4 regions of the Cohnella boryungensis genome follow, and region 1 is predicted to be linked to each of the others. Evidence: predicted binding sites of a transcription regulator. Region 1 holds the regulator's gene; each other region holds the start of a gene.
The links. Region 1 encodes Rex, which represses fermentation and respiration genes when NADH is low (regulators of the CRP and FNR family bind a similar motif). Its sites were predicted from a motif close to TTGTGAAATATTTCACAA; they were not measured.
Positions count from the first base shown of each region.

Region 2: the regulator Rex is predicted to act here: its motif matches at 2,820-2,837, upstream of ACFO1S_RS02045 (DoxX family membrane protein).
Region 3: the regulator Rex is predicted to act here: its motif matches at 5,005-5,022, upstream of ACFO1S_RS27430 (hemerythrin domain-containing protein).
Region 4: the regulator Rex is predicted to act here: its motif matches at 2,839-2,856, upstream of ACFO1S_RS28025 (DUF2249 domain-containing protein).

Region 1 is NZ_JBHSED010000005.1:173,512-181,520, forward strand. Features, by position in the region: gene panC (pantoate--beta-alanine ligase) at 1-825, shown strand, start outside; gene panD (aspartate 1-decarboxylase) at 810-1,193, shown strand; gene ACFO1S_RS05375 (hypothetical protein) at 1,265-1,900, shown strand; gene dinG (ATP-dependent DNA helicase DinG) at 1,960-4,839, shown strand; gene ACFO1S_RS05385 (redox-sensing transcriptional repressor Rex) at 4,836-5,492, shown strand; gene ACFO1S_RS05390 (amidohydrolase) at 5,489-6,796, shown strand; gene ACFO1S_RS05395 (cell wall elongation regulator TseB-like domain-containing protein) at 6,793-7,311, shown strand; gene ACFO1S_RS05400 (hypothetical protein) at 7,501-8,009, shown strand, end outside.
Region 2 is NZ_JBHSED010000003.1:152,353-160,361, forward strand. Features, by position in the region: gene ACFO1S_RS02030 (response regulator transcription factor) at 1-635, shown strand, start outside; gene ACFO1S_RS02035 (PAS domain-containing sensor histidine kinase) at 625-1,668, shown strand; gene ACFO1S_RS02040 (YpdA family putative bacillithiol disulfide reductase) at 1,735-2,745, opposite strand; gene ACFO1S_RS02045 (DoxX family membrane protein) at 2,911-3,444, shown strand; gene ACFO1S_RS02050 (PadR family transcriptional regulator) at 3,642-4,190, opposite strand; gene ACFO1S_RS02055 (DHA2 family efflux MFS transporter permease subunit) at 4,308-5,777, shown strand; PreQ1 riboswitch class I at 5,894-5,938, shown strand; gene ACFO1S_RS02060 (queuosine precursor transporter) at 5,946-6,626, shown strand; gene ACFO1S_RS02065 (LuxR C-terminal-related transcriptional regulator) at 7,154-8,009, shown strand, end outside.
Region 3 is NZ_JBHSED010000074.1:7,794-15,802, forward strand. Features, by position in the region: gene pflB (formate C-acetyltransferase) at 1-646, opposite strand, end outside; gene adhE (bifunctional acetaldehyde-CoA/alcohol dehydrogenase) at 666-3,275, opposite strand; gene ACFO1S_RS27420 (hemerythrin domain-containing protein) at 3,297-3,785, opposite strand; gene ACFO1S_RS27425 (DoxX family protein) at 3,819-4,373, opposite strand; gene ACFO1S_RS27430 (hemerythrin domain-containing protein) at 4,433-4,945, opposite strand; gene ACFO1S_RS27435 (winged helix-turn-helix transcriptional regulator) at 5,148-5,555, opposite strand; gene hxlB (6-phospho-3-hexuloisomerase) at 5,654-6,202, opposite strand; gene hxlA (3-hexulose-6-phosphate synthase) at 6,205-6,837, opposite strand; gene ACFO1S_RS27450 (carbon-nitrogen hydrolase family protein) at 6,974-7,924, opposite strand.
Region 4 is NZ_JBHSED010000074.1:141,636-149,644, forward strand. Features, by position in the region: gene nrdD (anaerobic ribonucleoside-triphosphate reductase) at 1-167, shown strand, start outside; gene ACFO1S_RS28010 (YwiC-like family protein) at 253-993, opposite strand; gene ACFO1S_RS28015 (Crp/Fnr family transcriptional regulator) at 1,153-1,848, shown strand; gene ric (iron-sulfur cluster repair di-iron protein) at 1,869-2,585, opposite strand; gene ACFO1S_RS28025 (DUF2249 domain-containing protein) at 2,921-3,154, shown strand; gene ACFO1S_RS28030 (DUF2249 domain-containing protein) at 3,193-3,744, shown strand; gene ACFO1S_RS28035 (hypothetical protein) at 3,758-4,990, shown strand; gene ACFO1S_RS28040 (metal-sulfur cluster assembly factor) at 5,022-5,321, shown strand; gene ACFO1S_RS28045 (ADP-ribosylglycohydrolase family protein) at 5,527-6,462, opposite strand; gene ACFO1S_RS28050 (SRPBCC family protein) at 6,477-6,929, opposite strand; gene ACFO1S_RS28055 (GNAT family N-acetyltransferase) at 6,999-7,454, opposite strand; gene ACFO1S_RS28060 (GNAT family N-acetyltransferase) at 7,495-7,920, opposite strand; gene ACFO1S_RS28065 (nucleotidyltransferase family protein) at 7,953-8,009, opposite strand, start outside.

The DNA of each region.
Region 1 (8,009 bases):
GTCGGATTCGTCCCGACGATGGGCTATCTGCACGAGGGGCATGCCAGCTTGCTGCGGCGCTCCGCGGCGGAGAACGGGCTGACCGTACTCAGCATTTTCGTGAATCCGATTCAATTCGGCGCCGGAGAGGATTTAGACAAATACCCGCGCGACGAGGAGCGGGATATTCGCATCGCTGGGGAAAGCGGAACAGATCTTGTTTTTCTTCCGACAGTAGACGAGATGTATGCCGGACGCAGGGTTACGACGGTGACGGTGTCCGAAGTGACGGACGGATTATGCGGGGCGAGCCGGCCCGGCCATTTCGACGGCGTTGCGACGGTCGTGATGAAGCTGTTCAACATCGTGCAGCCGGATCGCGCCTATTTCGGTCTGAAGGACGCGCAGCAGGTTGCCGTGATCGAGAGGATGACGCAGGATTTGAATGTGCCGGTGGAGATTGTGCCCTGTCCGATCGTGCGCGAGAAGGACGGTCTGGCCTTGAGCTCGCGGAACGTTTATCTGAATCCGCAGGAGCGCGAACAAGCGCTTGCGTTGTCCAGAGCGCTGTCGAAGGTGGAGCCATGGATCGCGGAAGGCTGCAACGCCAGCGAGCTCACGGCGAAGCTAAGGCAGGAGATCGCCTTATCCGCGCTGGCAGACATTGATTATGCGGAAGTCGTGACCTATCCCGACTTGGCTGCTCCCGAAGGGAGCTTGCCCCTACGGCAGATGCGCGAGACCTTTCTCGTCGCGCTGGCCGTTCGCTTCGGCCGCACCCGATTGATCGACAATCGGCTTTTAAATCTCACGGAAGCAGGTGCTGACTTATGTTTCGCCAAATGATGAAAGCCAAAATCCATCGCGCTACGGTAACGGAAGCCAATTTGAATTATGTTGGCAGCGTAACGATTGATCAGGACCTGATGGAGCTTGTCGACATTCTGCCCGACGAGAAGGTGCAAATCGTCAATAACAACAATGGCGCCCGCTTCGAAACGTATGTTATTCCGGGGCCAAGGGGCTCGGGAGTTATCTGCCTGAATGGAGCGGCCGCTCGCCTTGTTCAGCCCGGCGACCAGGTAATTATTATCAATTACGGACTATTCTCGGATGAGGAAGCCCGCCGTCATCATCCGCGGGTCGCCATCATGGACGAAGCCAACCGCGTTGTCAAATTGTTGGCGGAAGAGCCGCATTCGACCGTTTTGTAACGCGTATGAAAGCTTCCCCCGAAACGCAGAATGAGCAGTACAGTCTGACTTGCGAACAAGGGGGAACGACAATGATCCGACAATGCTTCGCGACCATGAATGAGGTGCTGGACGAACTTATTTTGCATTATTCCCAAGCCTCTAATGATCAAAAATCCGATTTTCGGCAACAATGGGACATGCTCAAATCGCTAAGTGATGATATTATTGAACTATGGCTTCAGTTCGAGGACAAGATGGGACACTTCAGGGATTTGCAGCAGGCCTCTGCAGCCGCTCCCGAGCCCTGCATGTCCCATGATGCGTTCAGCAAGGGACATGGCTACTTCAAGCTTCAGATGTTCGGTCAGGCTTCTGCGCATCTGGAGGAAGTGCTTGCCGCTTACCCCGATTTTCTCTGCGGCCGACTGTTTCTGGCGATGTCCCTTATGCATTTGTCGCGGTGGGGAGAAGCGCAGAGGCACTTCCTGCTTATAGCGGCCATGGCCGATGAAAGCCGGGTCCAAGCGATCGCTTTTAATGCTTTAGGCTGCATACAAGCGGTTTATGCGCATCTGGATAAAGCGCAAGCTTACTTCGCCAAGGCGCTCGACGCCGATCCCGGCTTCGGGGATGCAAGGCATAATCTGGAATCGGTATGCCAGGGCCATGAACAGATTCAATTGCATTTCGGCAGCGCAGAGCTGAATGCGCTCGTTCAGGCTTGACTCGGATTCCTGTACGGATATGAACGGAATAGCGTACCGGGAAGGAAAGGAACTCAGGAATGAAATTTGCCGTGCTCGACTTTGAAACGACGGGCATGTCGTCCGACAAAGATGAAATTATTCAAGCGGGACTCGCCTTCATTGACGAGACGGGGACCGTTTGTTCGACTTATGCCAGCTTCGTGCGGCCCTCCAAGCCTATACCGCCGGAAATCACCCGTCTGACAGGGATTGCCGACAAGGATGTGGCGGGCGCGCCCGAGCCGGAGGAGATGCTTAACGACATCGTGCCTTTGCTTCAGGATGTCGTACTGGTCGGCCACAACGTTGAGTTCGATTTCCGCTTTCTGCAAGCCGCCCTTGATCGGAGCGGCTATTTGCCGTTCGGCGGAAGATTGCTGGACACGGTCGAGCTGGCCCGAATCGCGTTTCCGACGCAGTCGTCCTTCGCGCTTGCTTCGCTTACTCAGGCATTGGGAATCGCTCATGATCGTCCGCATCAGGCAGATAGCGATGCTCTGGCTACGGCCGAGCTGTTCTTGAGATGCAGAAGCCGTCTGCGAGAATTGCCTTTGTTGACGCTGCAAAGACTTCATGGCATGTTTGAGTCCGATCAGGACGATCTTGGATGGTTGATCGCGGATACTTTGTCATGGAGAGAGATGCAGCCGCATATGCCCGAAGACGGTCTGTTTTATTTTCGCCAGTTCGCGATGAGCGTCGGGGACTGGAGCGAAGAGCAGAATGGCCGACGGGAGGATGGAGCCTCCCTGGCTTTGCAGAATATGGATTTCGATAGCTATTTGGCCGCCGTGCAGGGCAACCTGAAATCAGCCTTCCACGCATACGAGGCAAGAGAAGGTCAGGACATCATGTTCAAGCAGGTTTATGATGCCTTGGAAGAGGACGCCCATCTGCTGGTCGAAGCCGGTACTGGAACAGGCAAATCTCTGGGCTACTTGCTGCCTTCCCTATATTATGGACTGAAGGAAGACAAAAAAATCGTCGTCAGCACGCATACGATTCAGCTTCAAGAGCAGCTGCGAGAGCGGGACCTGCCCTTGCTTCAGCAGGTGCTGCCAATGTCCTTCAAAGCATCGGTATTCAAAGGCAGAAACAACTATTTGTGCTTGAGGAAATTCGAGCATCGTCAGCAGCTTCCCGCCCATGCCTTCAGCAGAGAGGAAGCGGTTACCCGGGCCGGTATGACGGTGTGGCTGGGCGAGACGCTTCGCGGAGAATCCGAGGAGCTGAATACCGGCGGTCGAGGTCGCGAAGAGTGGAGCGCTGTGGCAAGCGATGCGGCCTCCTGCCTGAATCGGGCGTGCCCGTGGTTCAGAAGATGCTTCTATCATCGCGCTCGCCAAGAGGCGGGCAAAGCGGATTTGATCATCACGAACCATGCCCTGCTGTTCACCGACATGCGGGCGGATCATCGGCTGCTGCCGGCCTATGACCGCCTTGTCGTCGACGAGGCTCATCATCTGGAAGAGGTGGCAAACAGTCATCTGGGCGAGAAAACCTCATACGCTTCCTTGATGATCCCCATGCAACGGGCCTGGAAGGATGCCAGAACGGGCCTGCTTCCGCAGCTGCTCTCGACTGTGTCCGAATCGGGCCTGGCGCAGGCTTCCGTCTGGTCGGAAAAGCTGGAAATGGTCATTCCCAAGCTTCATGACATCCGAGAAGCATGGGAACGCTGGATGGAAGCGTTATTCCAGCTGCTGTCCAGCCAAGCGGCTGCAGACGAGACCGGCAGTCTAACGCTGCGGCTTAAACCCGATGATCTTCCCGCGCAGTGGGATGCGCTTGGCATCGACGGGAACAATGTCATTCAGCTGCTTTCCGATTTTATCCGACCGTTGGAGAAGCTGGCTGTCGAAATTCGCGAGGATACGGACGAGCTCGGCATGCAAGGGCTGCTGACGGATCTCGGCGGCGTGCTGAAGGATTTTACGAACGTTCGCGCCGATACTCAGTCGTTTGTTACGCTTGGCAAGCCCGAATTCGTCTACTGGATCGAAGGCCACTCGCAATATCGCAGCCGATCGATCCAGGTCTTAGGCGCCCCTGCGGATGTGAGCGCCTTACTGCGCGAAGGGGTATTCGAGAACAAGGCGAGCGTCGTGATGACCTCCGCAACGCTGACGATCGACAAGTCCTTCAAGTATGTTACCGAACAGCTCGGTCTCGACGAAGCCGAGAAGGGCGGACGTCTCAAAACGGCCATGCTGCCTTCGCCTTTTCGATATCGGGAGCAGGCGCTCGTGCTGATCCCAAGAGATTTCCCGGCCATTAAGGGCAGGGACGGAGAGAAGGCTTTCATTCAAGCGCTGATCTCCTCGCTGCAGGAAACCGCCCTCACGGTAGGCGGAAGAACGCTTGTGCTGTTCACCTCCTATCGTATGCTTCGGGCGGTATACGACCCGTTGAAGGAGAACCTTGAACAGCACGGGATTCAGGTGCTCGGTCAAGGAATGGACGACGGCAGCCGCAGCCGGCTCACGCAGCAGTTCATGAAGCAGCCGGCTTCCGTGCTGCTGGGCACGAGCAGCTTCTGGGAAGGCATCGACTTGCCGGGAGACGCGCTGACCTGCCTGGCCATTGTCAGGCTTCCTTTCCAGCCGCCCAATCATCCGGTCGCGGAGGCCAAGTCGGAGAAGCTGCAGGCCGAGAACAAAAATCCGTTCATGAAGCTCTCGCTTCCCCAAGCCGTTATCAAGTTCAAGCAAGGCTTCGGGCGTCTCGTTAGAACCTCTACGGACAAGGGGATCGTCATACTGTACGATACCCGGGTGATCGATACGAATTACGGAAAGTACTTTCTGTATTCCTTGCCCGGCCCCAAGATGGAGCACCTGCCCACCTCGGGCATGACCTCAAGAATCAATGAGTGGCTGCATCCACAGGCAGCATTGGAGGAAGGAGAAGCGAGATGAAACCTATTAAAATTTCCGAAGCTGTCGTCAGAAGGCTTCCGATCTATTTGAGATTTCTTAACGAGCTGAGCTTGAGCAACATTCAGACCGTCTCCTCTCAGGATTTGGGGGAAAAGCTGGATCTCAATCCTGCGCAGATTCGCAAGGATCTGGCTTATTTCGGAGAATTCGGCCGCAAGGGCGTCGGGTATAACGTAGATTATTTGATCGAGAAAATTCGTCAGATTCTCAAGCTGGACAAAACGATGAATGTCGTTCTGGTCGGAACAGGCAACTTGGGACGTGCTTTATGCAACTATAGCATGTATATTAAAGATAACATGAAAATCGTAGCGGTTTTCGATGCGGACCCTAGCAAATCCGGCACGCTGTTGAACCACCTCGTCGTTCAGCCGATGCAGGAGCTGGCGGACTCTGTACGCCAACTGGACATCTCCGTGGGGATTATTACGGTGCCGGCGAGCGAAGCCCAGAAGGTAGCGGATGAATTCGTTGCCGCGGGCATACGGGGCATCCTTAATTTCGCCCCGGTCGTGCTGAAGACTTCGCCGGGGGTTCGGATTCACAATGCCGATTTTACCGCAGAGCTGCTTAGCCTGGCTTATTATATGGATCATCATGAAGCGTTGAATGAGGGAGACGGAGAGAGATGAAGCAAAGACGATTAATCCAACGGGGTACTTTTGTTACAATTGACGAACAGCTGCCTGTATATCAGGGCTGGCTGGCCATGGAAGACGGCAAGATTGCCGCGATGGGACAAGGCGAAGCGCCGGCAGAGGAAACCGCGCTCGCGACCGAGACGCTTGACGGCTCCGGCTTGCTGTTTATGCCGGGACTGGTGAACACGCACGGTCATGCGGCGATGTCCCTGCTCAGAGGAATGGCTGACGATCTGGCTCTGCAGGACTGGCTGCAAAATCATATGTGGCCTACCGAGGCCAAATTCACCGGAGACGACGTTTACTGGGGATCGGCTCTGGCCGCTGTTGAGATGATTAAAAGCGGTACGACGACATTCGTCGATATGTACGACCACATGCATCGGGTGGCCGAGGTGGTTGACACCTCCGGTCTGAGAGCGAGCTTGACGAGAGGCGTTATCGGCTTATGCCCGGAGGACGTCCAGAAGGCGAAGCTGGAGGACGCGATCCGCTTCGCCAAGGAATGGCATGGCAAGGCGGACGGCCGCATCAGCGTCATGATGTCACCACATGCGCCTTATACCTGTCCGCCGGATTACATTCTCAAGTTCGTGGAGACGGCGCACGAATTGAATTTGCCGATGCATACCCACATGTCCGAGACGCTTGCGGAAGTGGAGCAGAACGTTAGGGATTACGGCGTGCGTCCCGTAGAGCATCTGGATCGTCTCGGAATGTTCAGCCGACCTACTTTGGTCGCCCATGCCGTACATCTGAACGACGAAGAGATTGCCCTGCTCGCTGAGCGCAAGGTTGCGGTATCCCACAACCCGGTCAGCAATCTGAAGCTGGCCAGCGGCGTGGCAAGAGTGCCTGAGTTGCTCAAGGCTGGCGTGACCGTCTCGCTCGGGACGGATGGTGCTGCCAGCAACAATAACCTGGACCTGTTCCAGGAGATCTCGACGGCGGCCTTGATTCACAAAGGGGTCTCCGGCGATCCAACCGCGATACCGGCAGCCGAAGCTTTGCGGATGGGCACTCTATACGGCGCCCGCTCCATCGGCCTTGAGGGCGTCACCGGGCAGTTGAAGACAGGCTTGAAGGCGGACATTATCGCCTTGAATATCGGCAAGGCCCACTTTGTGCCGCGTACGGATGTCGTCTCCCATCTTGTCTATTCCGCAAGAGGCGCGGATGTCGTTCATGTCTGGGTAGACGGCAAGCCGCTGCTGCGCGACGGCCAGTTGACAACGCTGGATGAAGAGAAGATCATGGCGGAAGCCGAGCGTTGCTATCAGAGGCTGCGGGCATGAGCGCGGTTCGGGGCGAAGGAAAGCGGTTCTTTCCTTCCCTCACTCGAGGGAAATGGATCATTCTGATCGCGGGATTTGTGCTGTTTGTCCTCGTTTCCTTCGTTCTATACGTGCGAACGGCGGATTCCGAATACCGCAAAGAGGAGAACAAAGCCGTTCGTCTGGCGAAGGAGCAGGGCGGCTTGACGGAAGTGACCGAAGCGGTAAGCCATACCTGGGAGGAAACCGTGTGGGTCGTAACCGGCAAGGATGCGGAAGGTCAATCGTGGATGGTGTTTGAGCACAAGGATGGTGTTTTGCGCGCGAAGCTGGATGACAATCTCAGCAGGGAGCAAATGCTTGACCTGTTCGCCCGGGATCATGAAGGCAAACCGATTCGCATGATGCCTGGCTGGTTCAACGGCCAGCCAGCTTGGGAAATTCGTTATTGGAACGATGCCGGCGAAGAGCATCAATCGCTGTCGTTCTACGCCTTGGCTGACGGCTCGATGCTCAAAACATACACGCTGCAATAAGCGCTGCTTATTGGGCAGGAAAACGCCGTAAAGGCGTTTTTTTGTTGGATTGCCAGCGATCGTCTAACGATTCGTCTATCTAAACCTGATATACTCTTAGTTGTAAGCGAGGTCGAGCCTTGCGTTTGACCTTTCCTGACTTTTCTCGACGATTGCCGTCCGAGGTCAACACTAGAGGAGGAACGGTAGATGAATAAACTTAAATTGATTCCAATCACGATAACGGCGGCTGTGACGGCCGCAATTTTATTCGGCGGATGGTTCGCCTACAATCACTATGGCATCGAGAAGCCGCTGGACAAGGTTGCTCATTCGGTGCCCGGCGTGGACTCGGCCAGCATTGATTTCTCGGGAAGCCTGGTCACCGTCAAGGTTCAACTAGACCCTGATGCCGATCTGGGAACCGTGTACCGCACGATCAAGCAGCAGGGAGCTTCCGAAATCGGCAGCCGAAAGCTCGAGCTTCTGGCTTCGGGGCAGAGCAGCGAGCGCTTGGAGCAAGCATGGAGCTATTCGCTGTTCGACGTGGCGGAGGCGATGGAGAATCGCCATTATTCCGGCGTTCGAGAGGCGATGTCGCAGATGTCGCAGCAGTTTCCCGGCATTGTCGCGACGACGGACATGGATGAAAGCAACGTGTACATTTCCATGAAGGATGGCGACTCGGCCAAATTCGTCGTGCTGCCTAGACAGCCTGC
Region 2 (8,009 bases), on a different contig from region 1:
ACGATCATGCCGTCGTGAGGTCCGGCCTGGCGATGCTGCTTAACGCCAAAGCGGACATGGAAGTGGTCGGGGAAGCGACCGAGGGGGAAGAGGCGATCGCGAAAGCGCTGGAGTGCCGCCCGGACGTCGTGCTGATGGATCTCAGCATGCCTCACGGCAAGGACGGGCTAAGCGCCACGGCCGAATTAAAGAAAGCGCTGCCGGATACGGCCGTGCTGATTCTGACGATGCACGACGACGAGGAATACTTGTTTCGCGCTATTCATCTGGGCGCTTCGGGTTATCTGCTTAAGAGCTCGCCGCATGAAGAGATGATCAGCGCGATTCGTCATGTCGCCGAAGGCAACGCCTATTTGCATCCGACAGCGACCAAACGGCTTATGGGGGAATATCTCGATAAGCTTAAGCATGGCGGAGACCAAGGCCCCTTCGAATCGTTGTCCGAACGGGAGAAGGAGATTCTGGCCAAGGTGGCTCAAGGCTATACGAACAAGGATATCGCGGAGCAGCTGGTCATAAGCGTGAAGACGGTAGAATCCCACAAAAGCAATCTGATGGACAAACTCAACCTCAAGACGAGGCCGGATTTGGTCAAGTTTGCGATGAAGAAGGGGCTGCTGAACTTTGACGGATGAATACGCGAGGTATGATTCGGACGAAGGCGGCTCTCTGGAAAATACGCTGAAGCGCCTGTCCGATTTGAAGTATGCCTTGGACGAGGCTTCGATCGTGGCGGTTACCGACCGCCAAGGCAAGATCCAGTACGTGAACGACAGATTCTGCGAGATTTCCGGCTACAAGAGGGAAGAGCTGCTCGGGCAGGATCACCGAATTATCAATTCCGGCTATCACGGCTCGGCGTTCATGAAGGAGATTTGGCGGACGATCGGGTCGGGCAAGGTGTGGCGCGGCGAGATCAAAAACCGCAGCAAGGATGGCGGCTATTACTGGGTCGATACGACGATCGTTCCGTTCCTCAACGAGGAAGGCAAGCCGTATCAGTATTTGTCCATCCGTCATGAGGTTACTGCGCGCAAGCAGGCGGAGGAGGAGCTGCAGCTGCTCCTGTCCCAGATGATGCAGATTCAGGAGGAGGAGCGCCGCCGCTTCTCGCGGGATCTGCACGACGGGATCGGGCAAAGCCTGTTCTCGCTGCTGATCTCCGTCGATACGATTCTATCGGACGAGACTAACGACAAGCTGGCAAAGGTGCGGGAGCAGATTGCCAATCTGATGGCCGATGTGCGGGGGCTAGCTTGGGAATTAAGGCCGACCGTATTGGATGATCTTGGCGTCATTCCGGCTCTGCGGACTTACCTGGATACGTATTCCAAGCATTACGGGATACAGGTCGCTTTCCAGTCCGATCTGCGCAGAAGATTGAGCATCCAAGAGGAGACGACGATCTACCGGATTATCCAGGAGGCGCTGACGAACGCGGGCAGGTATGCCGATGTCTCGGAGGCTTCGGTGAGCGTGCACGATCGCGGAGATTGCGTGGAGATTGCCATCGAGGACAAGGGCAAGGGCTTCAAGAGAGACGGCAGCAAGGAAGGCGTGGGCCTCATCAGTATGGAGGAGCGGGCCAGGGCGATTCGCGGCGAGCTGAGGATTCACTCGGAGCCCGGCAAGGGCACCAGGGTCGTGCTGACGATTCCGCAGAAATAACGGCAAGAAGACCGGTTCGCTTATGCGGCCGGTCTTCTTGCCGTCTAGAGAGCGTATGCCCATTGCTTATTCCAGCAATGATTGGATGCGGCGGGCGATCAGCTTCCCGTGATGACGTCCGCTTTCGATGAAGATTTCGTTCGCTTCCCGTCCGGCGGCGATGACGCCCGCAATGAACAGCCCCGGGACATTCGTTTCCATCGTCTCGGGATCGAATGCGGGAACAGTCGTCTCGGGGTTAACCACGGCTCCCGCGTCTGTAAGCAACGTTCGTTCGGGGCGAAAGCCAGTCAACGCCAGCACGAAATCGTTGTCCAGCCGGTAGGGGGCAGCACCCTCCTCCAGAGGCTGCACCGTGATATCGGTCTCGTCGATTCGGACGACGCGGGAGGAGAACAGCATGCGAATATGTCCCTTGTTGACGTTGCCCTCGAACAGCGGTCTGACCCAGGGCTTGATGCTGGAGGAATACTGATCGCCCCGGTAAACGACCGTAATTCGGGCCCCGACCCGAAGCAGCTCCATCGCCGCGTCCACGGCGGAGTTGTTGCCCCCGATAATGGCGACGTTCATGCCGGTATACGGATGTGCCTCCCCGAAAAAGTGAGTCACCTTGGGCAGTTCTTCGCCCGGAATGCCCAGCAGATTCGGATGGTCGAAATACCCGGTAGCGACGATCACGCTGCGAGCTTCGTAGAAGCGCTCGTGTCCGAAGCGATCGGACGTCTGCACCCGGAAGGAGCCGTCCTTCTGGGGGATAATGGCGGTCGCCGCTTCATAGGCGCGAATCCGCAGGTTCCGGCGGAGCGCCACGTCCCGATAATATTGCAGCGCTTCGCGGCGCGAAGGCTTGTCGTTCGGGGTTGTGAACGGAATGCCGCCGATCTCCAGCAATTCCGGCGTACTGAAAAAGTGCATATAGGTAGGATATTGATAGATGGAATGGACAACGGCGTTCTTCTCCAGCAGCAAAGGCTCGATGCCGACGGCTTGCAGCTCCAGCGCTGCGGATAAGCCGCATGGGCCGGCTCCGATAATAATCGCTTGCTCTTGCTTCAGGCCTTCTCGTTCGTTCATCGCGGATGTCTCCAGTTCGAAAGCTTTTGTTTTCTATTGTACCACGACTTAAGCGCAACAAAATAATCGCATGTTTGTGATTAATTTCACATTATTTTTCGGAATTCCCCGGCATAATGAGGGTGTAAGGAAAACAAGGAAGACGAACGATAGGAGATGGCTGCTATGGTAATAAAATTTCTTAGAGAGAACGTCTGGGCAGCAGTTGCAATGACTTTTCTTCGCATCTACCTCGGATGGCAATGGCTGGACGCCGGATGGCACAAGCTTACCGGAGACGGATTCAGCGCTTCGGGCTTTCTGAAAAATGCGATTGAGAATCCGGTTCTGGATAAAGCGACGAAGGAATCGATCTATCCGACATACACGGCTTTTCTGGAGCATTTCGCCCTGCCGAACGTGAAATTGATCAACTTCCTCATTCCTCTGGGCGAATTTCTCGTCGGCTTGGGATTGATCGTCGGAGGACTGACCGCCGCGGCCGCCTTCTTCGGGCTGCTGATGAACTTCCTGTTCCTCTTCGCCGGCACGATATCGACTAACCCTTGGCTGACGCTGCTGGGCGTGATCGTGTTCCTCGCTGGCGCCAATGCCGGCAAGTTCGGACTGGACTATTACCTCCTGCCTCTGATTCGCAAAGGCTGGCTGAAGCTGACCGGGAAGCGGGGAAATCGCGGTCCGGAAGCGCCGACGGCTTAACCATCCGCTTAACCATGGTTTAGTCGGGGGCCGTCCCTATAGGGGGCGGCCCCGTGCTTGTTCTTGCGTCAAATAAAGAACCGTTCCTGATGAGTGAGGGAGTGCAAATCCTCCACTGCGACAGGAACGGTTCTTTCATGTATCGATAACGGACGGCCTGTTCTGCGGCAGCCTCTTCGATCCCAATCTTGCCTCGGTTACTCCTCAGGAACGATCTGCAGAACCCACTCGCACCATTCAATGTTCGTCCGACAGGTCATCATTCCTTTGTTCAGCAAGATAAAAGCCCCGAAATACGGGGAGCTATAGACCGGCAGCGCGCCCTCCTCCAGGCCGTCGTGCTGGCGAATGCTTTGCAGTCTATCCTGAAGGCGCGTCATTTTGTTCCGGTAATGCTCCAGCCGCGCTACGAATAGCTTGCGCGAGACAGCCGGGCTGACGTTGGACATGCAGAAGGCTTTCAGCATAAGCTCGTCTCGCATTACCGGATCGGAGGCAGGCTCTGTCAGCCACTCCCGCAGCGCGGCAAGCCCTGCTTCCTTGATCGAGTAGACCTTCTTGTCGGGCTTGTCGCTTTGCTGAACAAGCGCGCAGGAAACCAGCTCCTTCTGCTCCAGACGAGCCAGCAGAGGGTAAATTTGACTATGCTTGGCCGGCCAGAACGGCTGGATCTTCAGCATGAGATCGTAGCCGGATAAGGATGAATGAGAAAGCAGGCTTAACAAGCCGTAAGCCAATGTGTTCATGGCGAATCCTCCAGATTGAAAGCTTTGACAAAATGAGGGTGAAGGGTTATCATTGTTTTCTTGCGATATCATATGTAAATAAATACATAAATACACGAAGGGCGTGGAGAAAGAAGCATGGGAGAAACCAATAATCAAGAAATACGTTTTATGCCCGTAATGGTTGCAATTTTTATCGGATCGTTCTTGTGCATTCTGGCCTCGAGCACGATTAATATCGCGCTGGAAATATTGAAGGATCACTTTGAAACGAGTCTGGATTCCGTGACATGGACGCTGACGGGATTCATGCTGGCGATGGGGACGACCGCTCCAATCGTCGGCTATCTGGGCGAGAGATTCAGCTACAAGCGGCTTTATCTGTTCTCCCTGATCGGGTTCACGCTGTCCTCCGGCTTGTGCGCCGCGGCGTGGGACGAGTCCTCGCTGATTGCGTTTCGCGTGCTCCAGGGGGCGTTCAGCGGACTGATCATTCCGGCGACCATGTCGATTATTTATCAGATCGTGCCCCGCGAGAAGCAGGCGATGGCCGTCGCTCTCTGGGGGCTGGCGGCCATGATGGCGCCTGCGTTCGGTCCGACCATCAGCGGCTGGCTGCTGCAAAATTACGACTGGCAATGGCTGTTCCTGATGAACGTGCCAATCGGAATCGTAGCGATCTGGTGCGTCGCCGCCTATATCCCGTATTATCGCTTAAGCGTGCCCAAGAGCTTCGATGCGCTTGGCTTCGTCACCGTTATCGCGAGCAGCTCGGCCTTATTGCTGGCTCTCGGCCAAGGACACAAGTGGGGCTGGGACTCCTGGCAAACCCTCTCCTTGCTTGTAGGGGGAGCCGTTGTCCTCGTTCTGTTTATTTGGCGGGAGCTGACGGCGAAGACGCCGCTGCTGAATCTGCGCGTATTTCGCAACGGCAGATATACGCTGAATTTGCTGATCGCCAACATTCTGACGATCAGCTTGTATTCGGGGACGTTCCTGACGCCGGTATTTCTGCAGCGCATTCAGAACGTGTCGGCGATGGATACCGGGCTGATTCTGCTTCCGGCCTCGCTGGCGATGGCGCTCGTCATGCCGATCGTGGGCAAGCTGTACGGCATAATCGGCCCTCGTTGGCTGATGTCCGTCGGAATCGTGCTGCTGACGATAGGTACGCTGACGCTAAGCTGGCTGAGCATCGACGTGTCGCACGGCTATATTTTATTCTGGATGATCGTTCGCAACCTCGGCATCGCGCTGGTCATGATGCCGTCGAGCAATGCCGGGATGGAGCTGGTGCCGCGCGAATTGACCGGTCACGCCTCGGCGATCATGAACTGGACGCGGAACGTCTTCGGCTCGTTCGCCATCGCGATCTTCACGACGCTGCTGGCGACGAGATCCGAGTACCACGGCAAAGTCTTCGCTATGGCGGGAGACACCGATATGGCCCATATTTCAATGATGTCCTTCACGATGAGCGTGAATGACGTATATGTGGTCGCGACGTTCATCGCGGTGGCCGCGCTGCCGCTGAGCTTGCTCGTGGGCAAGGTCAAGCATGCCAAAGAAGAAGAGTCCAAGCTCGAAGCGGTTCAAGCCGAGGCTTGATCAGCCCGCGCGGCAAAGAACGGATAGCTTGCATACGAAACCGGATGCCGGGGGAAAAACATTCCGCTTGGCATCCGGTTTATTCGTGCTATAATTAGGCGTTTGCTCCGCAAAGCGGAGCCGCGGTTCGAAAACTCCCGCGTTAACAAAACTAGGAGGATGATTCATATGTTTAATCTCGGTTGGGGCGCGCTGTTCGTTCTGGTCAACTTTGCGTTGTTCCTGATGTGCTACCGGTTGTTCGGGAAGCAGGGGCTGTATGCCTGGGTGGCGGCTGCGGTGGTGCTGGCCAACATTCAGGTGATCAAGACAATCGGCATGTTCGGTCTTGTCATGACGCTGGGCAACACGATGTACGGCTCGATTTATTTGGCCACGGATCTCTTGAACGAGAAGTACGGAGAGAAGGAAGCGAAGAAGGCGGTCTGGTTTGGATTCTTCTTCCTGCTGATGTCTACGGCCATCATGCAGATGGTGCTTGTGTTCGAGCCTCAGGAAACCGACTTCGGACAGCCTGCGCTGGAGACGATCTTCGGTCTCGCTCCGCGTATCGCGCTCGGCAGCTTGACCGCTTATTATGTCAGCCAATTTCTCGATGTGAAAATATTCAGCAAGCTCAGAAACAAATTTCCGTCGCGCAACCAGCTATGGATTCGCCTTAACGGAAGCATCGGCGTCAGCCAGATGGTCGATACGCTGGTATTCTGCACGATCGCGTTCGCCGGAGAGTACGCCTGGGACATCTGGTGGGAAATCGTGCTCACTACCTATCTGCTTAAATTCGTCATTTCGGTCGCTTCGACCCCGGTCATTTACTGGGCTCGCAGCTTTAAGTTTAAGGAAGCGTAAAAAAAAGGCTCTCCCATAAGTAACCGAGTCGTACCGAACGATTATCGATGGATGCATGGTAATGGGCAGCTATCTCCTTCCGATGCTATACGGTCCTGAAATGTTAACGGTAAACCCGTTAAGAGGCGATTTCAGAACTGTATGAGGCAGTCTCCAGGAGATAGCTGCCCTTCTCTTTTCATCGATAACCTTGTACGCCCCTGCCTATGGTACAGTTCATCCGCTCGCTATTTTCCTGAATCAGCACGCGATCCGCATAACAGTCGCAGTATTTTCATTTCCCCTATCCTCGTGAAATCCGCGTCTGCTACAATTATAGGAAGAGTTGTCGGAGCGGGAAATGACTTGGTGAATCGAGAACCGCCGAAAAATTTCCCGATGAAAGGACTTGGAGATATTGGCATTCGCGTCGATCGACGCGACGGATTTGCGCTTATTGCGATGCTTGACCGAGAAGATTAATGAAGAGACGCATGGAAAAGACCCGTGCTTAAGAACGGATAAAGCGACGAGGTGAGCGGATCGCGATGGAGAAGGACATTCGATTGCATAGTCTTGCCGGAGAGATTGACCGTTTGGAGCGGCAATACTTCGTAGGCAGGGAAAGCGAACTTGACGTTTTTGTGCAGCGGGTGGCGGGCTGTTCCTTCGAAGGATGCATTCTTAACGTTTACGGTACTGGGGGAGCGGGGAAAAGCTTTCTGCTGGATGAGTTTCGAAGGCTATCCGAAGCAGCCCTTGTTCCGTATCTTCTCATAGATTGTCGCGCGCTTAGCCCGGATTCAGCCGGCTTCTGCCTGCAGTTGCTGCGCTCTCTGGGTTATTCGCCGGAACGGCTGAACGGCCTGATTCGGGATGTTCATTCGCTGACAGAGCTTGTATTGGACGAAATACGCGATACCGCAGGAGGCGGAAAAAGGGTTCTGGCTTTCGATACGTTCGAAGAGATCGGAGAACTGGAGGTCTGGCTGCGGGAGGAATTTCTTCCGAGGCTGAGCCCGGATATTCGGATCGTCATTTCTGGCAGAATTCCGTTGCAAGGCCCGTGGCTTGTCTCTCCAGCGTGGCGCCAACTGATCGTGCGGATGCCGCTGGAGGAGCTGGATTACCAAGCTGTGAAGCAATATTTGAGCCGGTCGGGCATTGAGCGGGAGGAATTAGTTCGCCAGGCTTGGGGCCGCACTAGAGGACATCCGCTGACGTTGTCCCTGTTCGTGTCGACTACGCTTGCCCAATCCGTTTTGCCTGTCTCCACCGCAGCGATCGAAAACGCTTTCGCACAGACGGTCAGCGTCTGGCTGAAGGAGGTGCCGGATTCCGCCGTACGGGAAGCGGTGGAGGCCGCGTCCGTTCTGAGGCGCTTTAATCAGGAGCTGCTGAGCT
Region 3 (8,009 bases), on a different contig from region 1:
CATCCGTCTCCATTTGCACGAGATCGGCCTTTTTCGCTTCGACCAGACGATCTATCCCGTACAGCGCAACCCGGCGATAATCTCCGATAATCCGTCCGCGTCCATAGGCATCCGGGAGACCGGTGACGATCCCCGCCTTCCGAGCCAGCTTCATGTCGCTCGTGTAGGCGTCGAACACGCCTTGGTTGTGCGTCTTGCGAATGTCGGTGAACATCTTGACCGTCGCTTCCGGAAGCTTGTAGCCGTAAGCTTCGCAGGCATCCGCAACCATCCGGATTCCGCCGAAGGGCTGAACCGAGCGCTTCAACGGGGCGTCCGTCTGTAAGCCGACGATCTTCTCCAGCTCCTTGACGATGTAGCCCGGGCCGTGGGAGACGATCGTCGAGATCGTCTCCGTATCAATGTCCAGCACGCCGCCGTTCTCGCGTTCTTGCTTCATCAGCCCCAGCACCGTATCCCAGAGCTTGAGCGTCGCTTCTGTCGGCTCGGCCAGGAACTTCTCGTTGCCTTCATAAGGAACCAGGTTAAGTCCGAGAAAATCGTTCACGTCAATGTGTCGCTGCCAGCGTCCGGATTGGAAACCTCTCCAGCCAGACGGCCTTCCGGCGCCTGCCGCTCCGTTCAATTCCTTTTCCGTAATCGCCATTTTCGTTCCCTCCAGGTTGTTATGCGAATTTGCCGTAAAAAGCGTTGCGGTATACGTCAGCCAGCTCGGTTACGAGCGGCATGCGCGGGTTAGCGGTTGTGCATTGGTCCTCGAACGCCCGATCCGCCAGGTAGTCGACTCTGCTTTCGAAGTCTTTCGCATCGAACCCGAGCTCTTGGAACGATTCGGGGATGCCAAGCGAGCGGTTCAGCTTGCGAATGGCTTCGATCAGGCTCTTGACGCCTTCCTCCGTCGTGCTGCAAGGCAAGCCCAGCAGTCTCGCGATATCGGCATAGCGCTTGTCGGCGACGAAATGGTCGTATTTCGGGAACGATGCGAACTTCGTCGGCTTCTCCGCATTGTAACGGATAACGTGCGGCATCAGAATCGCATTCGTGCGTCCGTGAGCGGTGTGGTACTGGCCTCCCCATTTGTGCGCCAAGCTGTGGTTGATGCCCAGGAAGGCGTTGGCGAAAGCCATGCCCGCGATCGTCGAGGCGTTATGCATTTTCTCCCGAGCCTTCGGATCGGCTTCGTGATACGAGGCTTCCAGGTATTCGAACACGAGCTGGATGGCCTTCAACGCCAAGCCGTCGGTATAATCGTTCGCCATGACCGATACGTAAGCCTCGATCGCATGAGTCAGGACGTCCATTCCGGTATCGGCGACCGCCGTCTTCGGCAGGCTCAGCACGTATTCCGGATCGATAATGGCCACATCCGGCGTTAATTCGTAGTCGGCCAGCGGATACTTGGTATTGCCTTTGTTCTTGTCGGTGATGACGGCGAACGATGTGACCTCGGAGCCGGTTCCCGAGGTTGTCGGAATCGCGACGAATTTCGCTTTTTCTCCAAGCCGCGGGTATTTGTAGATCCGCTTGCGAATGTCGAGAAACTTCATCTTCAGCGAGTCGAAGCTCGTTTCGGGATATTCGTAGAACAGCCACATCGCCTTCGCGGCGTCCATCGGCGAGCCTCCGCCCAGCGCGATGATACAGTCGGGCTTGAACTGCGCCATCATCCGCGTTCCCCGTTCAACGGTATCCGTCGAAGGGTCGGGTTCGACATCCGAGAAGATTTCAACCGCTACAGGCGTTTTCCGCTTGCGAAGGTAATACTCCACCTTAGCCGCATAGCCCAGGCTCACCATTGCCGCATCGGTAACGATCATGACCCGCGTGATGTCGGGCATCTTCTCCAGGTATTGCGTCGAGCCCCGTTCGAAGTAGATTTTCGGCGGCACCTTGAACCATTGCATATTCAACGTGCGGTAAGCGACGCGCTTCAGGTTGATCAGGTTAACCGCAGTGACGTTCGAGGTCGTCGAGTTATGTCCGTAAGATCCGCAGCCGAGCGTCAGCGACGGGAGGTTCGTATTGTAGATGTCGCCGATCGCGCCGTGCGTGGACGGAGCGTTCACGATAATCCGGCCGGTCTGCAATCGGGCCGAGAATGCGGCGATGACGGCTTGGTCGGTCGAATGGATAACCGACGAGTGGCCCATCCCGCCGAAGGCGACGACCTGAGCGGCGCGTTCGATGCCCTGCTCGGCTCCCTTCACTTTATAGCACGCCAGCACGGGGCTTAACTTCTCTGCCGACAGCGGATATTTCTCGCCGACGCCGGCTAGCTCCGCTACCAGAATTTTCGTGCCCGCCGGCACCGTGATTCCGGCCATCTCGGCGATCTTCACCGCCGGCTGGCCGACGATAACCGCGTTGACCGCGCATTTGTCCGAATTGATGACCAGCCCGGACACCTTCTCGGTTTCCTCCTTGCTCAGGAAGTAGCAGCCGTGCTGGATCATCAGCTTTTTCGCCGCGTTGTAGATCGTTTCGTCCAGAATTACCGCTTGCTCCGAGGCGCATATCATCCCGTTGTCGAACGTCTTGGACAGAATCAGATCCGTGACCGCCTGATCCAGATTGGCCGTCCGGTCGATGAAGCACGGCACGTTGCCGGGACCGACGCCGAGAGCCGGCTTGCCGGTGCTGTAGGCTGCCTTAACCATCGCCGAGCCGCCTGTCGCCAGAACGAGCGCAACGTCCTTGTGATTCATTAGCTGCTGCGTCGCATCGACCGAAGGCTTCTCGATCCATTGGATGCAATGCTCGGGGGCGCCTGCGGCAACTGCGGCCTCAAGCAGCGTTTTCGCCGCTTCCCGGCTGGAGCGCTGGGCCGACGGGTGGAAGGCGAAGATGATCGGGTTGCGCGACTTCGCGGCGATCAGCGCCTTGAACATCGTGGTGGATGTCGGATTGGTCACCGGCGTAATGCCTGCGATGATGCCGACAGGCTCCGCTACGACCCGATAGTTCTCGTAAGGATTGTCTTCGACAACGCCGACGGTTTTCACGCTTTTGATGCTATGGTAGATGTACTCGGTGGCAAATATGTTTTTCGTGATTTTGTCCTCGTAGACGCCGCGCCCCGTTTCCTCCACCGCCAGCTTGGCGAGCGTCATATGACGGTCCAGACCGGCCAGCGCCATCTGCTGCACAATTCGGTCTACCGATTCCTGATCCAGCTCCAAATATTTCTCCTGCGCCAGCCGGGCTCTTTCCGCCAACTGGTTCACTTCATTCAGCGCGGTAACGTTCGTGTCTTGTACGGGTTCTTTTGCTGCCATATTATCAGCCTCCTTGTGTAGTTACGAGCCAATATATTCGATTTCGTCCATAAGCCTTTCCACTGCGGGGACAAGCGTCTCGTCCTCCACGCGGAAATGCTCGGCGATAATCATCAGAACCTGGAGCAGCAGCGACAGGCAGTCTTCGGGAGAATCCACCTTTTCCACCGCTTGCAGATAGGCGTCGTAGAATTGCTTGGCGATCGCGTCCTCTTGCTCCAGCACGGCCGCCGGGCCCATCCTGCCTCCGCAGATTGCCGCTCTTGCGATGGGATAGATGATTTCCTGCTCCTGCGCAAGATGCTTCTGCCAATCCTCCATGAAAGCGACGAACTTGTCGTGAACGTTGCGATGGTGCGTTCCCCAGAAAGGATAATCGAAATTGCCGGGGTTCCAGCGCATAAGGTTGCACAGCTCGCGAAGCCTGTCGTGCAGATCATCGTGCTCTTCCTTCCACTGATCGTACCTCAGATAGAGCTCGAACAGCGGAGAGGTTACCTGTTGAGGCATGTTTTCTCCCTCCTGTCTTTTATCGGCATCTTGTCAGTGCGGCAACACTTTCCCGCCGAAGCCTTGCCCATCCTCGCCGTCCTTATGCTTGCGTCCGGCCGTCAGCTTCGTCCAGCCTTTGCGCAGAAGCGGCAGCAGGTAAGCGTCGATTCCGAAGCGTCCGGCGTTGGCGCCAGCCGTGAAGACCAGGAAGCCGAGAGCTAGCAGCCATGGATTGGTGCTGACCGTGCCTGCGAAGACGAACATCAGATTGAGCAGGATGCCGAAGAAGGCCGCTGTGAGCGTCAGTCCTCCGACGATCAATCCGATCCCGATCAGCGTCTCCCCGACGGGAATCAGGAAGTTGATGATCTTGACATTCGGGAGAGCGAAATGCTCCAGGAAGTAAGTATAGTTAGGGAACAGCACCTCTTGCGTAGCCCGGTCGGCGACAGGCTTGCCGATCGCCCCGTTCAGGAACCCCGTAGCATCGAAGCCCCCCGTCAGCTTATGCCACCCTGCCTCAAGCCATAACCATCCGACGTATATGCGAACCAGAGTAATTGCTGCGGCCGCCCAGATGTTCTCTTTGAACCATTTTGCCAACATCATAACCATCTCCTTAATAAAATTTATAGATGGCGGATTTGAACCCGGTTAACGTGCGATCAATAAGCCTTGGATCTTTCCGCCAGCTCCAGCATGATCTCCTCTTCCTCGCGGAACCGGTTGTTGAGCACCGCATAAGCTTGGATCAGATAGGAGGAGATTTTGCGGGCTTCCTCGCGGTTCATCGGCAGATTTGATTTGTCCAGCGCCTGCAAAAACTTCTTGATGTATTGCTCCGCCAGCTCGTATTCCTGCTCCATGAGCGTAAACAGATCCGGTTCGGCTCCGAGATAAGAGGCGGCGTGAGGGAACAGCTCGGAATCCTCCCACTGGGTATGCGCGCTCCAATGTCTCATGAAGAGCTTGACAATATCGTGCAACTGGCCGATCTCGCGGTTCAGCCTTCTATCCTCGGGGACATTGCGGACAATGCAGGCCTGCTCGTAGATGTTTCTCAGCTCCTGCTTCAGCAGCTCATGCTCTTGTTGGGCTCGGGCTACGGAGTTTTCGAGCATCAGCTCGGCAACGCCGCTGCCTTTAATCGTATGGTCAATAGGGACGTGTAGCTTCACCTGTGGATCACATCCTCTCTGCTTGATGTCTCTAGTATAAACCCGATCCCTTCGATTTCTTGTGAAATAAATCACATTGTAACAAACTGTTCTTAACTGCGTATTGCAAGCCGCCAAATTGCGCCAAGTTCACAAAAAAGACGCATCTCCCCTTGCATTGCGGGAAGATGCGTCTTATGCTTCCGAATTCCAACCAATCGACTTACTTGAGTTGAAGGTCCTGCTCGCGGGGCTGGCAATCCTTCTCGGGCCTCTGGCCTTGCCAGATGACGTTGTCGCCGTAATCCTTGCCCCAATCGTACATCATTCTCAGAATGGGGATCAGGCTTTCGCCATATTCGGCGAGCGAGTATTCCACCTTGGGAGGCACGACCGGGTAGACCTTGCGGACGATCAGACGATCCTCCTCCAGCTCCCTTAATTGATTCGTCAGCATTTTCTGAGTAATGTTAGGAATCAGCTTCTTCAGCTCGCTGAAACGCTTCGTTCCTTCCAGCCCCAGATGCCATAAAATAATGAGCTTCCACTTGCCGCCGATGACCGCCAGCGTCAGCTCCTTCTCGCAATTGATTTCCTTGAGGTTGATACGATCCTTGATATCGACAGGCAAGGCGCTTCATCCCTTTCGATCTCGATAATAGGAAAAGCCCCCGCCGCGTGCGGCGAGGACATTGACCGACTTATGACGTACTCCCATTGTACCCGATTTCACTCCAGATTGGCATGTCGGGTGAACATTTGGCTTGAATCCGCGTCGTGCTTGCGCATCAGTCCAAGCACCGTCGCATCGTAGAACACCAGGAGCGTCTGTTCGAACAAGGAAGCCATCGGCTGAATCGTGGCGAAATGACCCTCGCCCTGATCCTTCGCCGCCCCCGGAAGCTGGACGACGATATCGGCCAGCAAGCCAATCGTCGAGCCCGGGTGAATCGTCACGACGGCGACCGCTGCCCCTACGCTCTTGGCCTTCTGCGCCATAGCTGCGAGGCTCTTCGTTTCCCCCGAGCCAGAGCCGACAACAAGCAGATCGCCTTCGGCAATCGCCGGAGTTGTTGTCTCTCCGACTACATATGTCTCATATCCCAGCTGCATCAGCCGCATTCCGAACGCTTTTCCCATAAGTCCCGTGCGGCCCGCTCCGGCCAGAAAAACTTTCCTTGAGCTTCCGATTGCCTCGGACAGCCTGTCCGCATCCTCGTCGCGGATCAAGGAAACCGAACGCTCCAGCTCGCCAACGATTCGAAGGGCGTCCTTCATCCTTATTGACCGCTGACCAGACGTTTCATCTCGGCCGCTGTCGCGTTCTTGTCCTGCTGTCCGGTGATGCCGCCGCCCACGATAACCAGGTCAGGCTGAGCGCCGATAACCTCAGGCAGCGTATCGAGCTTAATTCCGCCGGCAATCGCCGTCTTGGCATTTTTCACCACGCGCTTGATCGCGGCCAGCTCCTCGAAGGAGTTTTTGCCGTCCGCTTGATGGTCGTAGCCGGAATGAACGCATATATAGTCTACCCCGAACGAGTCGATTTCTTTAGCCCGTCCTTCGATATCCTTAACGTTAATCATGTCCACCATAATTTTCCGTCCATGCTTACGGGCTTCGGCAACGGCGCCCTTAATCGTCGAATCGTCGGATACGCCGAGCACGGTGATGATGTCCGCTCCCGCTTCGGAAGCTTTCAACACCTCGTAGCCGCCAGCGTCCATAATTTTGAGATCGGCCAGCACGCGGAGATGAGGAAAGGCTTCCTTGATCTCCTTTACCGCTCTCAGTCCTTCGTTAATGACGACAGGGGTTCCGATTTCCACGATATCGATATGCTCGGCCACTTCGGCGACAACCTGTTTCGCGCCGGGAATGTCGACGAGATCCAGGGCTAGTTGAAGTTCCATGGGGTCACGCTCCTCGCTTGCGGTATATTTTTCACTGCAAGCCCCATTGTAGAGGGGTACTCCCAATTACGGAAGTAGGCACTTTCGTGTGGCATAGTTACCCGCAGGATACCGTTGAGGCGTTGCTCCGCGGTTTTTAGTCGCTTCGGACGACAATTTCCCGTTTCCCAGTCCGAACCGTCAGCTGAAAGACGTCCGGACGGCTGTAGTGCCCGACCGGATCAAAGTCGAATCGGCTTCTCGCGACCGCCGCCAGCTCCAGGTCGGCGATGAGCATGCCTTCCTTGCCATAGAGCGGTCCGGCAATGTATTCTCCCATAGGTCCGACGATCGCGCTGCCTCCCTCGCACAGCACCTCCGGACCCGCTTCGATCTCGCCGTAACCGCCAAGGTCCGTCGGGTAGCTCATCTTGGTCGCATACTGATTGCAGGATACAACGAAGCAGCGCCCTTCGCACGCGATATGCCTCAGCGTGGATTGCCAGGTTTCGCGGGCGTCGGCGGTCGGGGTCACCAGAATGTCGATGCCTTGGGCGTACATCGCCATTCTTGCCAATGGCATATAGTTTTCCCAGCAGATCAGTCCGCCGATCCTTCCGTAAGGCGTATCGATGACCGTTAGCGTACTGCCGTCCCCTTGCCCCCACAGCAGCCGCTCAGAGCCGGTCGGCATCAGCTTGCGGTGCTTGCCCAGCACCTCTCCTTCGGGACTTACGTACAACAAGGTGTTGTATAACGTTCCCCCGCCGAACTCCCTGTCCCTTTCGACTATGCCGACGATAAGGTAGACTGCCGACTCTCTGGCTGTGTCGCATAGCAATTCAGTGTCCGGTCCCGGAATTTCCACGGCATTGCTCCAGTACCTGTGCCAGTCGCTGCGCCCTTCCTCGCTGCGGCTGCCGACTCGCGCCCCGAAGGAAAGCCCTCTCGGATAGCCGGGTACGAACGTTTCCGGGAATACGACGACATTTGCCCCCTGCGAGGCAGCTATCGCCGTTGCTTCGCGAATTTTGTTCAAAGCGGATTCCTTGTCCATCAGCTTGGGCTCGGCTTGAATGACGGCTATGCGAGCATGCGATGCTTTCATGTAATTGACCTCCCATGTCGGGTAATCGGGCGCAGATTCCCATTGCTCAAGCTCAACAAAATGACTACCACCATAACAAGGACTT
Region 4 (8,009 bases), on a different contig from region 1:
TCGCGACTTTCAGCAGAGTCATCGGCTACGTCAAGATGATTGCCCGCAAAAAGCTGCAAGTCGACTCCGACGGCTATTATACGGGCGAGTTCAATTTCTGGAGCAAAGCAAGAAGGTTCGATTGGAGCACCCGCAAGCGGCTTAAAGAGGAATCGCTGTCCGAATAACCGCATCGCAAAGAAGGGGCTCTCGCTCATTCCGCTTAATCGGATGAGCGATGAGCCCCTTACCCAATCCGTCTGCCTTCCGTGCCTAGGACGGATGAAATTGCAGCAGGCCGATCGCCAGCAGCAGAAATTGCAGCGCGCCTGCAATCTCGATGATTCCCGCCTTCCAGGGACGGATCATCTTGCCCCCATACAGGAATGTCCGCGTCGTTGAATAAACAAAAGCCAACGTCATCCACGGATAGCCGATCAGAGCCGGCACCGCCAGAATAACAATATGATAGATGCGGGCTGACGCCAACCACCGGGGACTCATTCTCTCGCGAAATACGGTTTTGACGAAAAATGCGCTGCCTGTAAAATGCATAAGGCTGAACAAAACAACTACGGCCATCGTACCGTCCCACGCCCCGCCGCCGAGCAAGTAAGCCGCCGCTCCGCCCAGAGAGAAGATCAGGATGGCGCAAAGGTCGTTCGCAATGGCTCTCTCCGCTCTGCGTCTGGCATACGCCAGATTGATCGGCAGCAGCGCCAGGAGCGGAATTCCGAACCAGATCAGCTCCGGCCGCACAAGCAGCGCCGGAATTAAGCAGCCTAATGCAGCCATTCCGTAGATCGCGCTCCAACGAAGCAGATGCCCCCGGCTTGCCGATCTCTTAAACGATTGAAGCAACGGATAGGAAGATAAGTAAAAGAACAGCCAGGCCAGGAACAACCAGGCATGCGCCCACTGCGGGGTTCCGGCCATCATTCCGAACGCATACGGCACGCTGATCATCGCCCAGCCGCCATGCTCATGAGGGATGACAACGCTTCTCCTTTTCATCGCCGTCTCAGCCTTTCCTTCGCAATTCTAGGGCGACAAGGATTCATCATTCTGTTGAAAAGCTTGTCGCTTCGCAGCCAAATGCACGGCGAAATCAAGTAAAATAGAAATTAGCGCAGCGATACTCTCCAAGCCATCACTAACGCAAGGAGGAATTCAATGAACAGGGAAAAAACGCTTGTCTTTCTGCGTCAGGTGCCCCTATTCCACGATCTTAACGATCAGGAGCTGGCACGAGTGGAAGAAATCTGCTTATCTCGTCCCGCTCCCAAAAAAACGATTGTTTTTGCCGAAGGAAGCGAGAAGGAAGCCGTCTACTTCATTCAGGACGGATTGGTCAAAACCTACAAGACGGATGAACACGGGCACGAGCAGATCGTTTCCTTCCTCAAGAGCGGCGACATGTTTCCGCATACCGGCTTTTTCAATCAGAACCCCTATCCGGCGACGGCCGAAACGATCGTGAACTCCCGTCTATTGGCGATTCCGGTCCGCTTGTTCGAGCGCCTGATGATGAGTCATCCGTCCATCGCGATCAAGATGATGCGCGTGATGGGAGATAAAATCCGCGAGCTTCAGGAGAAGCTCCAGGTGTTGTCCGGCCAGGATGCGCGGCATCGCGTGCTGTCGTTCCTGCTTCAATTGGCCGAGCAGCATGGCAAAATGACGGAAAGCATTATTACGATCAACCTGCCGATGACCCACCAGGAGTTCGCCAACTCGGTCGGCACCACCCGCGAAACGATCAACCGGGTGTTGAACCAGCTAAGCAAGGAGAATTTGCTTAAGGTAGACCGTAATCGCATCGTAATTATCGATCTTGAAGCCTTGAAGCGGCAGCGGGAAACGAAATAAGGCGATAACCGCGCAATGGCTCAGGACGCGGACAGCTTTAAGACGCGCGGGAACAGGATGTTATTCTCGAGATGAATGTGCTGGAAGAGATCCGATTCCAGCTCGTCCAGCTTGCGGAAGGCGATCGTGTACGTCCGACAGGCTTCAGCGGGCAGCGCATAACCGTTCGTGGCGGCTCTCATATCCTTGAGCAGCTCCCCTACCGCGCTATGATCGTCCTCCAGGCCGTCAAGCGCCTTGACCATTCGTTCCCTCTGCTCTGCCGAAGGCTCCTCTTCCCATTGCTTCAGCAGCGGGAACAGTCTTTCTTCCTCCTCGATCAGATGCTGGTCCAGCTCGATTTTCATTTGATGAAACAATCTGTGCAATTCCGCCAGCTCGGCGTGTCCCTCTCCGTGAACCCGCAATATCTTCGTGACAAATTCGCTAAGCAGCGGCAGCTCCTGACGCAAATAGCCATGGTGACGATGTACGATGTAATCGACCAGTTCGGCAATCGGCACTTCCCGCCAGTCTGTCTCCTCCTGCTCCGCCCGTTTTTTCATCTCTTGATAACCGTCATTGAGCCGCTTCAGGATGTCTTGCTCATCCAGCTTTTTCAGATGGACGGCCTCCGCAAGGCTGCGATCCCCTCCGCAACAGAAATCGATTCGCACTTCCTTGAACAAATTGCTCGCTCCCGGATACTCGGCGACGATTGCGCCTATCTTCTCTTCTCCGCTGAACCGTTGTACCATCTTGATCAACCTCCTGGGTTAGATTCGATCTTGGCAGTCTACCGGAGTCTTCGCTGTCTCGAATGAATATCGCTCGTGAAGCCCCGGTCTTATTCGGAATGGCTTATGCTGAATCTAACCGCTATTGAGGAACCGTCCTGTGACGCTGATCACTCGATCCCGATATTTATGCTTTAATACTCGTCCATTTCATAAAATGGACATATTCCGCAGACAACAGGATGATGACCTCTCTCTTTGAAAACCGGGATGATTGTGATTTCTGTCACAAACCTTGCGCTTGTGCTCCTCTATAATCGAAGTTGTAAGCACTTCACTCCTAGGAGGAAGGAACGATGAGCACATTCGCAGCTACCGTTAATGCCACCGAATATCCGCCTCAGCTGAAGCACAAGGTCATCTTCGAAACCTTCGAAGCCTTAAAGCCGAACGAAGCGATGCTTCTGCAGAACGACCACGATCCCGTGCCGCTGAGGTACCAGTTCGATTCCGTACATCCCGGCAAGTTCACTTGGGACTACATCGAGCAAGGCCCTCTCTTTTTTCAGGTGAGAATCGGGAAGGTATAACGTGCGGGCGAAGCAGGAGAGCAAGGAGATGATGCAGGATGAACGAGAAAGCCGCTCACGTCGTCGAGCTGGACGTCAGACCCCATCTTCGCAAGAAGCTGGAGCCCTTTCAATTAATTATGGATGCGGTGAAGGGGTTGGGCAAGGACGATCTGTTCGTCCTTCATGCTACCTTCAAGCCGACGCCGCTGTTCGGCGTGCTTAAGCTTAAAGGCTTCGCAGGCAAAGCGGAGCAGATCAGCGCCGATCACTGGGTATCCACCTTCGTCAACAAGAAGAACAAGCATTGGCTTAATGCGCCCTCCATCGAGGAGGAGGCAACGGTCTTGGAGGAGCCGGCCGAACCGGCTCTCTCTTCGGACACTGAAGAAGCAAAAACCGTCGTCTTGGACAACCGCGGACTGGAGCCTCCCAAACCGATGATACGGACGTTGGCCGCATTGGAGCGCTGCCGGTCGGGGGACGAAGTGCACATCCATAACGATCGCGTGCCCATGTTCCTTATTGAAGAGCTTCATAGTCTGGGATACGCTTACGCGGTAGAGGAACAGCCGGACGGTTCGGCAAAGGTCAAAATTCAAAAGACGTAAGGAGGCGAGAACGATGTCCCGTCTCCCCTTTTTCTTTATCCTTACGGGGATTATCGGATTCGTGCTGTTCCAGATCGCCTCCCTGTCGTCCTTGACCGGATGGCTCGGAGAGGAGCTGCGCAGCCCCGGCGGCTGGTTCCATGCCCATTTGTTCGTTCTCGGATGGGCAACCTCCCTGGCTATGGGGGCCGTCTATCAACTAATTAACGTAATTACGCAATCCGCTATCTATAGCGAACGGCTGGGCTACGTCAATTATGTCTGCTTTACTATCGGCCTGTGCGGTCTGCTGTACGGCTTCATGGACGGGGAGATCTATTGGATTGCCGGCTCGGCTGGGCTCTTACTCATCGGAATCCTGCTGTTCGGCTGGAATATCGGCGTCACCTTAATCCGGGCACGCGCTTGGAATCCGGTCACGATTAGCGCCGCATGCTCGGTGCTTTACCTGGTACTGACCGGACTCACCGGGATGGGCATGGGGCTTAACTTCGCTGGCGGATGGATGCTGGACGCTCACGAGAGCTTGTTCGGGGCGCACATCTGGATGGGGACGATCGGGTGGTTCGGCTTGCTGATTACCGGCTTCAGCTACAAGATGCTGCCGATGTTCTATCTTGCGCACGACTATCCGGAGAAGCTGCAAACCGTCGTGCTTCTGTTATGGAACGCATCCGTTCTTGCAGGAGCGCTCTCGTTCTTCATCGACAGCAACGCAATTCTTCTGAGGCTAGCCCTGCTTATGCTTGTCGCTGCCGTCCTGCTCTACAATGTTCATCTGCTGCAAATTAAGAGGAAGCGGCATAAGCGCCATCCCGGATCAGGAATTCAAGCGTCTGTGTACGCGAACCAGGCCTTCGCCTGCATGCTGACGCTTATGCTGGTCTATGCATGTCTGTACCCGGATCGAATGCTGAACTCCGGCCCCATCACAGTTGCCGGCTGGCTGTATTTGGGCGGTTGGGTTTCGTTCACTATCCTCAGCTACGCATCCAAAATTGTTCCTTTTCTCTGGTGGACGCACAAGTACGGCAAGCAGGCGGGAAAGCCGGGAACTCCGCTTATGGCGCATCTTCTGGATGAGAAAAAGGTGCGCATCGGACTGGCCGCCATTGGGCTCGCAAGCCTTGCTCTTCTCGCGGGCTTAGCCATCGGCTCGTCAACGCTGATCTCCCTGTCCGGTACGATCTTATCGCTGTTCTCTATCGCTTACATGGCTATAATCGGCCTTGTATTTACTCGATAGTCCAATCTCTCAAGAAGGAGTGAAACGGGTTATGGCTCAATCGCAGCAGCTTCGCGAGCTGTTAAAGGACGTCTACGATCCCGAGCTCGGCGTAAATATCGTAGATCTCGGACTGGTGTACGAGGTGTATGAAGAGCCGGATCGCATTCGCGTCGTCATGACGTTAACGACGCCTGGCTGTCCCCTCCACGATACAATTGTAGGCGCAGTGAAATGGACGCTGATCGAAAATACCGACAAAGCCAAGGTTGACGTCGATCTCGTCTGGGAGCCCAAGTGGACGCCTGAACGAATGTCCGAGGCGGCCAGGAGCTCACTGGGTTACTTCTAGTCGCCATATAGCGATGGAGCAGCAACAATCAGGTAAGGCAAACAGCAACAACGCGCTCCGACATTTCATCGGGCGCGTTGTTGTCTCTCGGCTCCTAGCTCTCGACAAAAGACTCTTTCATCGTATCTTGGGGGTCCCAGATAGACCAGGCCGCCTCCTCGCACGAACGAATACGGATGGCTCATTTGCGTTTCTCCTTATCCTTTCAGGAATAGTAAAACTGTCGTTCGAATTTGGAACACAGCTCCATGACATCGCTCAATCTGACTAACTGCTCCATCCAGTCGGCGGGAATCTGTCCTAAGCCATATTGCAGGCCTGCCAGACCTCCAGTTACAGCCCCGGTGGTGTCGGTGTCTTCCCCCAGATTGACAGCTTTCAGCACGGCCTCGGCATAGCTCTCCGAAGTCAGCAGACTCCAAATACTCGCTTCTAACGTATGAACGACGTAGCCCGAGGAATGGATTTCCTCTTTACTCGACGAAGAAAAATCCCTAGAAAATATTCGGTTAAATCGAATTAAATCCCGCGATGGGAAATGCAATTGACCCATGGTTTTCCCTACTCTAAGGAGAGCCTCCGGAAGGCTGATTCCTTGCAGCATACAAATGGCGACCTCAACATAGATCATGCAAGAGATTATGGAAGTCCGATGTCCATGGGTAATCGATGATACTTCCGTAACCGTTCTCACTCTAGCCTCTAGAGGCTTATCGAATAGGTAAAAGGCCAACGGCAAAATTCTCATTAAAGATCCATTGCCGTTGCTGTACTCATCCTTGCCTCCAGCCAAATCCGGTCTAATAAACTCATCATTCACTCGCTCTATCGTTCTAGCAGTAGCGGCTCCAACATCAAAAACCTTCCCGTGAGGCGTCCAATAGCCCCGCCAAAGCCACTCCGTAAACTTCCCCGCTATATCAAACAAGTTGATATCCTTACACTCGATTAAGCTTTCCATAAGACAAAAGGTTAAGGAGCTGTCATCCGACCAAGTGCCGATAGGTTGTGAGTGCGAGCCATATCCAAGCATCTCGGTTACCGGGTTTAACTGAAGCGCCTCTCTGCTGCGGAATTCAACGGGAACCCCTAACGCATCGCCGACACATAAACCTAATATTGCAGCTTGTACTGCACTCATTCTTTCCCTCCCCCTCAAGTCTCGTATCGCTCTATAATTTTTTTCAGTTCGTTGTTTCTATGCTCCAGAAATCGAGTCATGTACCTCCTTAATACAAGCTTCTCGGCCAAACGTCCCAGCAAGCCGAATGGCGCTTGAAAGGCTAACGTATCCCTCATGATCGTGCCGCCGCCGGATTCCTCGAATTCATGTGTGTGCCTCAGGCGCTTGAAGGCTCCCGATTCCATCTCGTCCGTAAAGCTGTAAGGCTCGTTATACTCCGTAACTACCGAGACGAGCTTCTGACGAATGAAGAAATGCGTCGCCTCGAAGGTCACCCTCTCACCGAGCCCGACAGGGCCTGTCGAATAAGCCGACTCGCGAGTACGCTCCCATACCGTTGCGGCATGGACCTTCAAATTTCTCGCCAACTGAAAGCACAGCCCAATAGGAGCGGCAATGTGGACTTCCGTCCTTATGACGACCATTGACTCTCCCCTCCTCGTTCACAGCAGTTTTGCCTATCGATTCCAGAAAAACCCATGTTGCGTAGGCGCTTATCCGAGTTGCTTCTCAAAGCACACGCTTGATGCGCATTCTGCGTATTTGCCGAATCGATCGATAGGATAGTAGCCATGCTTGCGATAGAAATTGAGCGCTTCCGGCTGGGCTTCCCCCGCTTCCAGCTTAATGCATTTATATCCTTGATTACGCGCCTTGAACTCGAGCTCCAACAAGATTGCCTCGGCAATCCCTTGATTTCTATAGTCATGATGCACGAAAAACCGCTTCAGCTCAGTACTATCACGATCTATTTCCCGTATTGCCCCGCAGCCTGCAGGCCGACCGCCCGAATAGGCTACGAGGAAGGTAATGTCCTCCTGGCTCGGATCGTCTATACCGAACACTTCGTCCGCCGGATACCTCTCCAACAAATACTCATCCAGTTGACGAATTAGGAGGCTTAGGTCCGTATGGTCATAGGCTACCTGTACGATTTGCAGCTGCTTCATATGTGCGTTCTTTCTCCTATCCGTCGGTGTATTTGTCTCTCTACGTCAGGTCCTTCTTAAAATAATAATGCTTGTGCCCCGTAGGCGCATTGTCGAACAACCCAATTAGCTCGAAGCCATGCTTCCTATAGAAATCTGGCGCTTGGAAGCTGAACGTATTCAGCTTCAGGAAGGAGCATTGCTTTGCTCGCGCGATTCGCTCAATTTCCTGCAATAGCTTGGATCCGTACCCATGAATACGATGCTGCGCGTCCACCCATAAAATCTCGACCTCAACCCAATTCCAGCATAATACGCTCATCAAACCGGCGATAATGTCGCCTTCCTCATTGGCAATATGAAGATTAATCCTTTCGTATCGGCTTCTGATCTCGTCAGGCACATGTTGCGCATTATACTCTTTCAGCTTGCTGCGAACATACTGACTTTCGTCTTCGGTGCTTATTACAATTGTAGAATTCGACATATTTCCCTCCAGGGCAAGGAATTCCTTCTTGATCAAGTGTCGATAAGAGTCAACAGCGGCCATATTCTCATCCAGTCTTTATGACTCAC